Regions from separate parts of the Neobacillus sp. NPDC093127 genome, predicted to be linked through region 1. Evidence: riboswitches for the same ligand, from Rfam matches in the RefSeq annotation. Region 1 holds a riboswitch; each other region holds the start of a gene.

Evidence for each region. A riboswitch is a leader RNA that binds a small molecule or an ion and turns the genes downstream of it on or off. The one in region 1 is predicted to bind S-adenosylmethionine.
Region 2: it holds a riboswitch for S-adenosylmethionine, as region 1 does, so the genes downstream of both, ACIQCO_RS16455 (sugar ABC transporter substrate-binding protein) here and ACIQCO_RS04470 (methionine ABC transporter ATP-binding protein) in region 1, are expected to answer to the same signal.
Region 3: it holds a riboswitch for S-adenosylmethionine, as region 1 does, so the genes downstream of both, ACIQCO_RS18265 (LLM class flavin-dependent oxidoreductase) here and ACIQCO_RS04470 (methionine ABC transporter ATP-binding protein) in region 1, are expected to answer to the same signal.

The regions. Positions count from the first base shown of each region.
Region 1 is NZ_JBIVOP010000002.1:265,104-268,384, reverse strand. It holds gene ACIQCO_RS04475 (methionine ABC transporter permease) at 1-574, opposite strand, end outside; gene ACIQCO_RS04470 (methionine ABC transporter ATP-binding protein) at 567-1,592, opposite strand; SAM riboswitch class I at 1,919-2,028, opposite strand; gene ACIQCO_RS04465 (O-acetylhomoserine aminocarboxypropyltransferase/cysteine synthase family protein) at 2,362-3,281, opposite strand, start outside.
Region 2 is NZ_JBIVOP010000012.1:8,392-11,672, forward strand. It holds gene ACIQCO_RS16450 (MFS transporter) at 1-1,033, opposite strand, end outside; SAM riboswitch class I at 1,295-1,403, shown strand; gene ACIQCO_RS16455 (sugar ABC transporter substrate-binding protein) at 1,533-2,648, shown strand; gene ACIQCO_RS16460 (sugar ABC transporter ATP-binding protein) at 2,733-3,281, shown strand, end outside.
Region 3 is NZ_JBIVOP010000014.1:14,380-17,660, reverse strand. It holds gene ACIQCO_RS18275 (VOC family protein) at 114-551, shown strand; gene ACIQCO_RS18270 (S4 domain-containing protein) at 1,077-1,571, shown strand; SAM riboswitch class I at 1,719-1,822, shown strand; gene ACIQCO_RS18265 (LLM class flavin-dependent oxidoreductase) at 1,931-2,980, shown strand; gene ACIQCO_RS18260 (ATP-grasp domain-containing protein) at 2,996-3,281, shown strand, end outside.

The DNA.
Region 1 (3,281 bases):
CAATCGGTTTATTGCCCTGAAAACCGTAGAGGTAGGCAAAGTTCCCAAGTCCGCCAGCTCCAATAATTCCAGCCATTGCCGTAAAGCCGACGAGTGAAATGGCTGTAACGGTGATCCCAGAAATTAATGCCGGTAAAGATTCCGGTATTAATACTTTAAAAATAATATGGCCATGGGTTGCCCCCATCGATTGCGATGCCTCAATCACACCTTTATCGATTTCCCTAAGCGCAATTTCTACCATTCGCGCATAAAAAGGGGCTGCACCAATAATGAGGGCTGGAAGCGCCGCATTTGCCCCAAGTATCGTCCCAAGCAATAATTTTGTAAAGGGAATTAATAAAACTACTAAGATAATAAAGGGAATCGATCTGAAAATATTGACAAAGCCGGCAACAACGACATTAACGGTCCGATTGGCCCAAATATTCCCTTTATCTGTTAAAAACAGCAGCAGACCAAGTAACAATCCTAAAACAAATGTCGCAAACACGGAAATGGAAGTCATATAGATCGTTTCACGTGTTGCTTCAAATAATTTGTCCCACTTTACCATTTCCATAAAATCAGCCATTACTGATCACCTCCACGCCAACTTGCTGTGAGTGAATATAATCGATGGCCTTCTCTATTTCGCTTACTTGCCCATCCAAGTGAATAAATAATGTACCGTATGATCCGTTTTGCGTGTGTGAAATTTTCCCTTGAAGAATATTGACAACCACATCAAAATTCCTAATTACATTTGTGATTAATGGCTGTTCTGTTGTCTCCCCAACGAACGAGAGCTGAACCACACGACCATGCGGATAAAGTTCGAGTAGATGTTGGGTTGTTTCCTTCGTTTCTTCCGGTTCGGTTACCTGCTGGACAAATCGTTTCGTAATCGGCTGCTCCGGGTGTTTAAACACATCTAGCACCGGACCAAGCTCAACGACGCTCCCGCTTTCCATGACCGCTACCCGGTGGCAAATCTTTCGGATGACATGCATTTCATGCGTAATCAAGACAATGGTTAACCCGAGCCGCTTATTAATATCGACTAACAAATCCAAAATCGAATCGGTCGTTTGCGGATCGAGCGCGGAGGTTGCTTCATCACAAAGCAATACCTTTGGATTGTTGGCAAGTGCCCTTGCAATTCCGACGCGCTGCTTTTGACCGCCGCTTAGCTGGGAAGGATAGGCGTTTTCCCTGCCTTCGAGACCAACTAGTGTAATAAGTTCCTGCACTCGTTTGTTTCTTTGGGAGCTATTTACCCCAGCAATTTCTAATGGAAAAGCAATATTTTCACTTACGGTCCTTGACCACAGCAAGTTAAAATGCTGGAAAATCATGCTGATTTCCTGACGTGCTTTTCGGAGCTCGGCACCCTTTATCTTCGAAATCACCCGGCCGGCTACCGTAACGGTTCCATCTGTTGGCAGCTCGAGTCCATTTAACATCCGGATTAACGTACTTTTCCCGGCACCGCTATATCCAATCACTCCGAAAATTTCGCCGTCTTGTATTTCCAGGTTTACATCATCAACTGCCTTTAAATGTCCCTGTTTTGAAGGAAAAATTTTACTGACGTTTTTTATCGATATCACTTGAATCACCTGCTTCTTATCCAATTTACAGATTCTTGTTTATAGAGTTAGACTGTTATCAAGAAAAGATTCTTTTTTTAGGCTGTGTTAAAGAATATTGTTGATTTTGAGCACAATGTTGATTGGAGTGGAAGGCGCGAGACTCCTGCGGGAGCAGCGGGACAGGTGAGACCCCGCAGGCGCTTTAGCGCCGAGGAGGCTCACCGCCCGCCCCGCGGAAAGCGAAGCGCCTGGAACGGAAATCAACATTCACTTTTAACACAGCCTTTTTTAAAAATAAAAAGCCTCTCTGCACAGGCAGAAAGGCATCATTAAAACAATCCTTTCTCCCATCTCCCAAAGCAATCGCTTTGTGTGAATTGGCACCATTTCAATAATAAATATTGACGGTTGCCGGGCTTCATCGGGCACATCCCTCCACCTCTCTTGATAAGAGCTTACAGCATTCTATATTCAATTAACACGTAAAATTATTTAAGTTATGATATTACGAGTGCTATCGTATCATGGATAAAAAGCAGTGTCAAGAACAAAAAGCGGAAGCGCCCTGCTCAGCGGCGTATGGCCTGGAGCGCTCCAACTGAGATAAAGGAAACACGGAGAGCTTCGCTGCCCGATGTTGACTTATCGTAGGGCGGAGCGCGAAGGACATTAGCCGCTAGGGCGCTGGAGCTGGATTCAGAGAACCTGGTCAAAGTTATCCACTCCTAAATGAATCTATGGTTTCCTATACAACGAGAATTTATTTGGAAAATGATATCAGTTGAATTTAGGCATTTGTTTTTAGGGAAGCTAAGCCGGTTGCTGTTTCAATCGCTGATTCGAGATCTTCGATTAAATCCTCGACATTTTCAATCCCAATGGATAGCCGAATTAAATCCTCTGATACCCCCGCAGACTTAAGCCCTTCCGCATCTAATTGCTGATGAGTGGTGCTTGCCGGGTGAATGATTAAGCTTTTCGCATCGCCAACATTGGCAACATGGGCCCAGAGCGTAATCGCATCAATCAATTTAGCCCCTGCCTCTTTGCCACCTTTAATCCCAAAGACAACCATGGAACCGGCACCTTTTGGCAAATACTTTTGCGCTAATTCATGATCTGGATGTGATGGATGTCCTGGGTATGAAACCCATTCCACTGCAGGGTGATTAACTAAGTAATCCACCACTTCCTTCGTATTGGCAACATGCTCTTTCATCCGTACATGAAGTGTCTCAAGACCAAGTGTGAACTGGAAAGCATTTTGCGGGCTTAGTGCCGGTCCCAGGTCACGTAATAGCTGGACGCGTGCTTTGATAATATAGGCGACCGCACCTAAGGCTTCAGCGTAAACGAGATCATGATAGCTCGCATCTGGTGTGGTGAAACCAGGGAATTTCGGCGAATTCCAGTCAAACTTCCCGCCATCGACAATCACACCGCCAGTTGACGTGCCATTTCCCAACAGCCATTTTGTTGCCGAGTGAACGACAATGTCTGCACCATACTCAATTGGCCGGCAAAGATATGGTGTCGCAAAGGTATTGTCAATAATTAATGGTACCCCCGCCTCATGAGCAATATCCGCTACCTTTTCAATATCGAGTACGCGTAAGCTCGGATTCCCAATCGTTTCAGCGAAAACCGCTTTTGTCTTTTCAGTAATCGCCGTGCGGAAATTTTCAGGATTATCCGGGTTGACAAATT
Region 2 (3,281 bases), on a different contig from region 1:
CGATGATATTCCCAAGGAACCTTAAACTAGTATTGTAGCCAAGTACCTCCCCTTGCATCGCAATCGGTGCTTCTTGGCGGATATAAGCAATCCGCACAGGAATAATGCCGCCAATCGTGACACCGAGAGCGAAGCGGATGATGACAAGCTGCCAAAAACTTGTAACGGCTGCTCCCGGCAGGTAGACAATTCCCGCCAAGAAAAGAAGAATGATCAGTATTTTGATATAGCCATACTTATCAGCAATTTTCCCCCAATTCCTCGACATCATTAAATTCCCTAGACCTGCGGCGGAAAACGCAATCCCTGAATAAAAGGCAATATTTGCTGGGCCGTGCAGATTACTAACAAATAAGGACAAAATCGGTTGGATGCTAAAGTGTGCAATCTGGACAAGAGCAGAGATTAGCAGCACGGTTAATAATACGGGATTGCGCGTAATATGCTTCAATACTTCCTTGCTTGAATAATGGGATTTTGTGCCCTTTTTGGCTTCAAGTAGAAATTCTTTTGTGGCAATGACAAGGAGGGCCGAGATGAATATGGAAATGGAGGTCCACTTAAAGGTGGTGGAATAGCCAAGGGAATCTGCCAATATTCCGCCTAACATCGGCCCTAACAACGAACCAGTGATGCTCCCGGTTTGCAATGTCCCAAGGACCCTTCCGGCAACCTGTTTCGGTGTTTGCGTTGAAATAAAAGCTTGTGACATCGGGATAAATCCCGAAAAGAATCCCATGAAAAACCGGAGCATAAATAGCTGCCAAACGGAATGGACATAGCCTATAAGAAAAATCGATAAGGCCATTCCTAATCCGGAAAAGATTAGAATTTTTTTCCTCCCAAAGCGGTCGCCAATTCTTCCCCAAATAGGTGAGAAAAGGAAGGCGGATACAAATGTAATTGCAAATGTTAACCCTGACCAATGTTGGACATATGTTTCGGAAAAATCACCAAATGACTCAATGTACAACGAAATAAACGGCATAACCATCGTCATACTTCCGGCTACAAAGAAGTTGGCAAACCACATGATCAGTAAATTACGTTTTGCACTTTCCTGCTGGTTCAAGTAATTAACACTTCTTTCTAAAATTTATTTCGATTTACTAAATATTATCATACCGAAATTTCAATTGTTTATAAAGCGATAGCACTTAAATTGAAACTTGTGTTATTTTTCCCTAAATGTAGGGGTTTTGGATATCACTTTATTAAAAATATTCAAAACACTATTGACAACTTGTTAATAGGAGTTTAAATTAAGTTTAATACTTTAAATGAATAATACGTTCTCTTATCAAGAGTGGCAGAGGGACTGGCCCGATGACGCCCAGCAACCGTTCCGACAAGGAATTGGTGCTAAATCCTGCAAAACAAGTAATTGTTTTGAGAGATAAGAGAGGAGTAATCCGTCTATTTGTGATGAAACCTCTCTTTTCTGGAGAGGTTTTTTATTTTACATAAAAGCTAACCTTTCCAATAGGAATAATGTGTTAATTGGTAAGAAGTAAAAAGGGGGAGTTTCAAAGATGAAAAGGAATTTATTAAAAACTACGCTCGTATCAGCATTGGCAGCAACTCTATTACTCACAGGCTGTGCTTCAGGTGGAGAAACAAAACAAACAAGCAGCAATAAAAAGGTTTCCCTTGAAGGGGTACCGGAGGCATTTTCCAAAGGTGATCAGTTGAAAATCAAGGTCATCCGTAAAATTGGCGGTGACGACCATACAGCCCAATTCTTAGCCGGGGCAAAAGAAGAAGGAGAATCATTGGGGATAAAGGTAGACGTGTTTACAGCAAATGGGGACACAGCGAAATTCCACGATGCCATCAATCAGGCATTAGATCAGAATTATGATGGATTTATCATTTCACACGGTGACGACGATGCCACTGTAAACGATGTAAAGAAAATCGTAGAAAAAGGAAAAAGTGTAGTTGCATTTGACTCGAATCCGAACTTGGCGAATGTTGAAGGCGTGACGCTTACCTCTCAGGATGATGAAGCATTAGCAACCTTAGCTCTAGACCAGCTCATAAAGGATACGAAGGGTAAAGCTAATATTGCTTATCTTTGGGTAGATGGCTTCCCGCCAATGGTCCGTCGGAACAAAGTTTATCAGGACGTGCTTGCGAAAAACCCCGGGCTTAAAGAAGTGGAACGATTTGGCGTAGCGGCAGCGGATACAAGTGTGCAAACGCAAAATGCTGTTGCAGCGATGTTGAACAAATACCCTAAGGGCAAACTTGACGCAATCTTTGCTACGTGGGATGCCTTTGCGATTGGCGCTGCACGTGCGCTTAAAGAAGCAGGTCGTGAAGAAGTGAAAATCTATGGAATTGATGTTTCCAATGCGGACTTGCAGGATATCCAAAGAAAAGGCAGTGCCTGGAAGTATACAGCCGCTGTCGATCCTAAATTAATCGGCGCTGTCGACATGAGATTACTTGCGAAAAAACTGGCTGGCGAAGAAACACCTAAAACCTATGACTTAGAAGCATCACTTGTTTCCCAAAAAAATCTTCAGGACTCTAAGGATCCAGTGAACATGGTTAATCTTTCAAAAATCATCCCGAGCTGGGGCCAGTCCACGGCCTTTGAAGAAGATTGGATGAAAACGTTGAAGAAGCATTATAAAAAGTAATTTAGGCTGGCACTCTCTTTTTCTATCGATTAAGGGAGTGTCGTTTTGATAGGGGGTGGCATTTTGACGAGTTCAACTTTGGCAATGAAAAATATCTCAATTGAATTTCCAGGCGTGAAGGCGTTAAACCAGGTCAATTTTTCGATGGAAACGGGGAAAATTCATGCCTTAATAGGGGCAAATGGTGCGGGAAAATCAACGTTAATGAAGGTTCTTTCCGGAGCCTATGACCACTATACCGGCGAGATAACGATGAATGGGCAAGACCTGAAAATTCGTTCCCCGAAAAATGCCCAGAATGCTGGTATTCAAATTGTTTATCAGGAGGTAGATACGGCCCTTATTCCTTATTTAACCGTGGCTGAAAATATCATGCTGCTGGACACCGTTCATAACATGGGAAAACGACAATGGATGAGATGGAAGGAAATTCATCAAAAAGCGGCGCAAATATTGTCCAGTATGAATATTAGACTTTCAACGAAGACGCTGGTGAGCGAGTTGTCACTTGCTGAAAAACAAATGATTTTAATCGCAAGATCTGTTTCCAATCAGTGCAAGTTTCTCATTTTGGATGAACCGACTGCACCATTGAGCCATACCGAAACGAGCGAGCTTTTCAGGATTACTCGT
Region 3 (3,281 bases), on a different contig from region 1:
CTGGGGCAGTTTAGTTGAAGAAGGATATTTTCTGTTTTAAGCGAATTAAAATTACAAACAAACCTTAAACGAATACAGGTATTGAAATAACAGGAACATAGGAGGTATGAGATATGAAGATCAATAGAATAGATCATGTGAGTATAAACGTAAATAATATTTCAGAGGCTAAAGCGTTTTTTCTTGATTTAGGACTTGAAGTGCAAGCGGAATGGGAATTGGATGGAGAACAGTTGGACAGAATAGTTGGGCTTAATGATGTTAAAACGGCATGTGTAGGATTGGGGATGCCAGATGGTCAGGCATGGATAGAGCTAGTCAAATTTTATACGCCGTCAGATGAAAAAGATATTCAGCAACCTTTTGCAAATACGCTGGGTATCCGACATATTTGCTTTGCTGTTGAAGATATTGAAGCTATTGTTGCAAAATTGAAAAAGAAGGGCACAGAAGTCTTTAGTGAGATACAGCAATATGAAGAAAGTTATAAGCTATGCTACGTTCGTGGTCCAGAGGGAATTATTTTAGAGTTGGCGGAGAAAATCAGATAATTATTGAATGGGACTTTAAATGATTTAGATATCCAACTTTAAAGATTTTTTCTTAAACTATCGGGTCGTTAGTTTAGGTTGAAGGTCGCTGCGGCGGTCTTTTTCCTTTTTGTACTATCGAAGCAGAATAGTGAGATAAGATAATGAGGGCTGACTAATGGGATTTTGAGGAGTTACTTGGGATAGAAGAAAGTAAACGTTTGCATTTAAATGTAATTATGCGGTAAAATGAGAATAACTCTATTTGGATAGAAAGGATACAGGAGAACACGTATGCCAAAATTTACTTTGTAATGATCAATAAATTGGATAGCATCACCCTCAAAAAACAATGTTTTTTTCTCAGGGGGTAGTATGCCCATTTTTCTCATTACAAAGGAACCAAGCAACCCTGTAGTCTCGATGCGAAAGGAGGTCCTTGTGTAGGATCTCCTTTTTAATTTTTTCAATTTAATTTTATACCTCGCTGCAAGATATCCAAATAGATGCTTGCGTTCCTTTATCTTATTAAGAGGTGAAGGATTAATGTTAAATATAGCATTCCACTGGAAACTTTCTCAAATACCAGAACGAGCTGTAAAGAAGCACTGCAAAATGTGTGGCAGATTATCAGTTTTTACGGACACCAATGTGCGAAGGCATAACGCAAACGGAAAAAGCATATACAAATATGCGATTTATAAATGCGAAAAAAATCATACGTGGAACAAAAAGTTAGCTATTTATAAAACGTTCTCTGAGCATGTTGCTGAAATTGAGGAGCAGAAAGAAGAATATTCAATTATGTCAGCCATACCAATAACCAGCTTAGCAGAACAAGGAGTAAAGGTGATACACATTGTACTAGATGATGTGATAGGAAAACATCGAATTGATAAAGTGCTTGCAAACCAAATTGAGGATTGGAGTCGATCACAGATCATAGGAAAGATTGAAAAAGGAACGATTCAATTAAATGAACAAGTCATTAAACCTAGTTCAAGATTGTCAAAGGGAGAACGCATTTCCATTTTCATTTGATGAAAAACATTTAGCAACCGAACTAAACTTTAAAACCTTTCCGTGTCTATAAGTAGTTATTTAGAGTTTAGAAATATTTGATTGACAATTTGATAAATTTAAACTATTATCACTTTAGTTAATTAAAAAATTGAATGTACATTTTTCTTCTTATCCAGAGAGGTGGAGGGACTGGCCCTTTGAAGCCTCGGCAGCAGGTTCTTATGAATACTGTGCCAATTCCATCAAGCACACTGCTTGAAAGATGAGAAGAGGGTAATAAAACTCTCTTCTTAGGAGGAGAGTTTTTAATTTATACATAAATCCAACTTAAATAATAGGAAAACTATAGAATTAGAATAGTAGAGGAGAGAATACAAATGAAATATGGTTTTTGGTTACCGATTTTTGGAGGCTGGTTACGTAATGTGGAGAATGAAAATATGCCGCCTACCTTTGATTATGCAAAGAAAGTAATACAATCTGCTGAAAAATGGGGATACTCAACTACCTTAATAGCTGAATTATATTTAAATGATATAAAAGGACCGGAGCATGACTCACTTGAAGCTTGGTCTACAGCAGCAGCCCTTGCAGCAGTGACGGAAAAAATTGAAATTATGACTGCGATTCGCCCTGGTTTTCATAATCCTGCTGTAGCGGCCAAAATGGCAGCAAATATTGATCAAATCAGTAATGGGCGTTTTACTCTTAACGTTGTTTCTGCTTGGTGGGCAGAAGAAGCACGTCAATATGGGGGTATTTTTACAGAACATGATGAGCGTTACGCTCGTACCGAAGAGTTTATTGATGTACTAAAAGGTTTATGGACAGAAGAAACCTTCAATTATTCTGGTCAATATTACGAATTAAAGGATGCGAAGCTTGCACCGAAACCTGTTCAAGGACCAAACCCGATTCTTTATGCAGGCGGTGAAAGTGAAAAAGGTAAGCAAACCATAGCGGAAAAATGTGATGCTTATGTTATGCACGGTGGTACAGTTGAAGAGATTGATCAAAAAATAACCGATATGAGGGCACGCCGTGAACAAACTGGCAGTGCGCCATTTAGTTCATTTGGCATGGCTGCTTATGTTATTTGCCGTGATACAGAAGAAGAGGCTCTGGCTGAGCTTGAAAAAATCACGACTGTGAAAGACACTAGCGGATATGCTGGCTTTAAAGATTTCACTACTAAATCACAATTAGAGCAACAAATCCAATTACAGGATTACTCTGTATCCAATCGCGGCCTGCGACCGAACTTAGTAGGAACACCTGAGCAAATTGCAGATCGAATTTTACAATATGAAGAAGCTGGCATAGATTTATTGCTATTGCAATTTTCACCTCAATTAGAGGAAATGGAACGCTTTGCAAAGCAGGTTATACCGTTAGTTGAACAAAAACGTAGTTTAATAAAGAACTAGTGAGGGGACATAATGATGAGCAAGGTATATGTGATACATGAAAATAGTGAGTGGACAGTTCATTTAACAAAAAGGTTAGCGGAACTTGGTGTTCCTTATGAAGAATGGCATTTGGACGAAGGAACGCTAGATTTATCAAAAGAGCCGCCAGAAGGAATCTTCTATAGCCGAATGAGTGCATCTTCTCATACACGTGATCATCGTTTTGCAGCTGAATTTTCTGGGCAAGTATTGGCTTGGCTTGAAGCACATGGACGTACGGTGTTAAATGGAACGAGTGCTCTAAAGCTAGAGGTAAGTA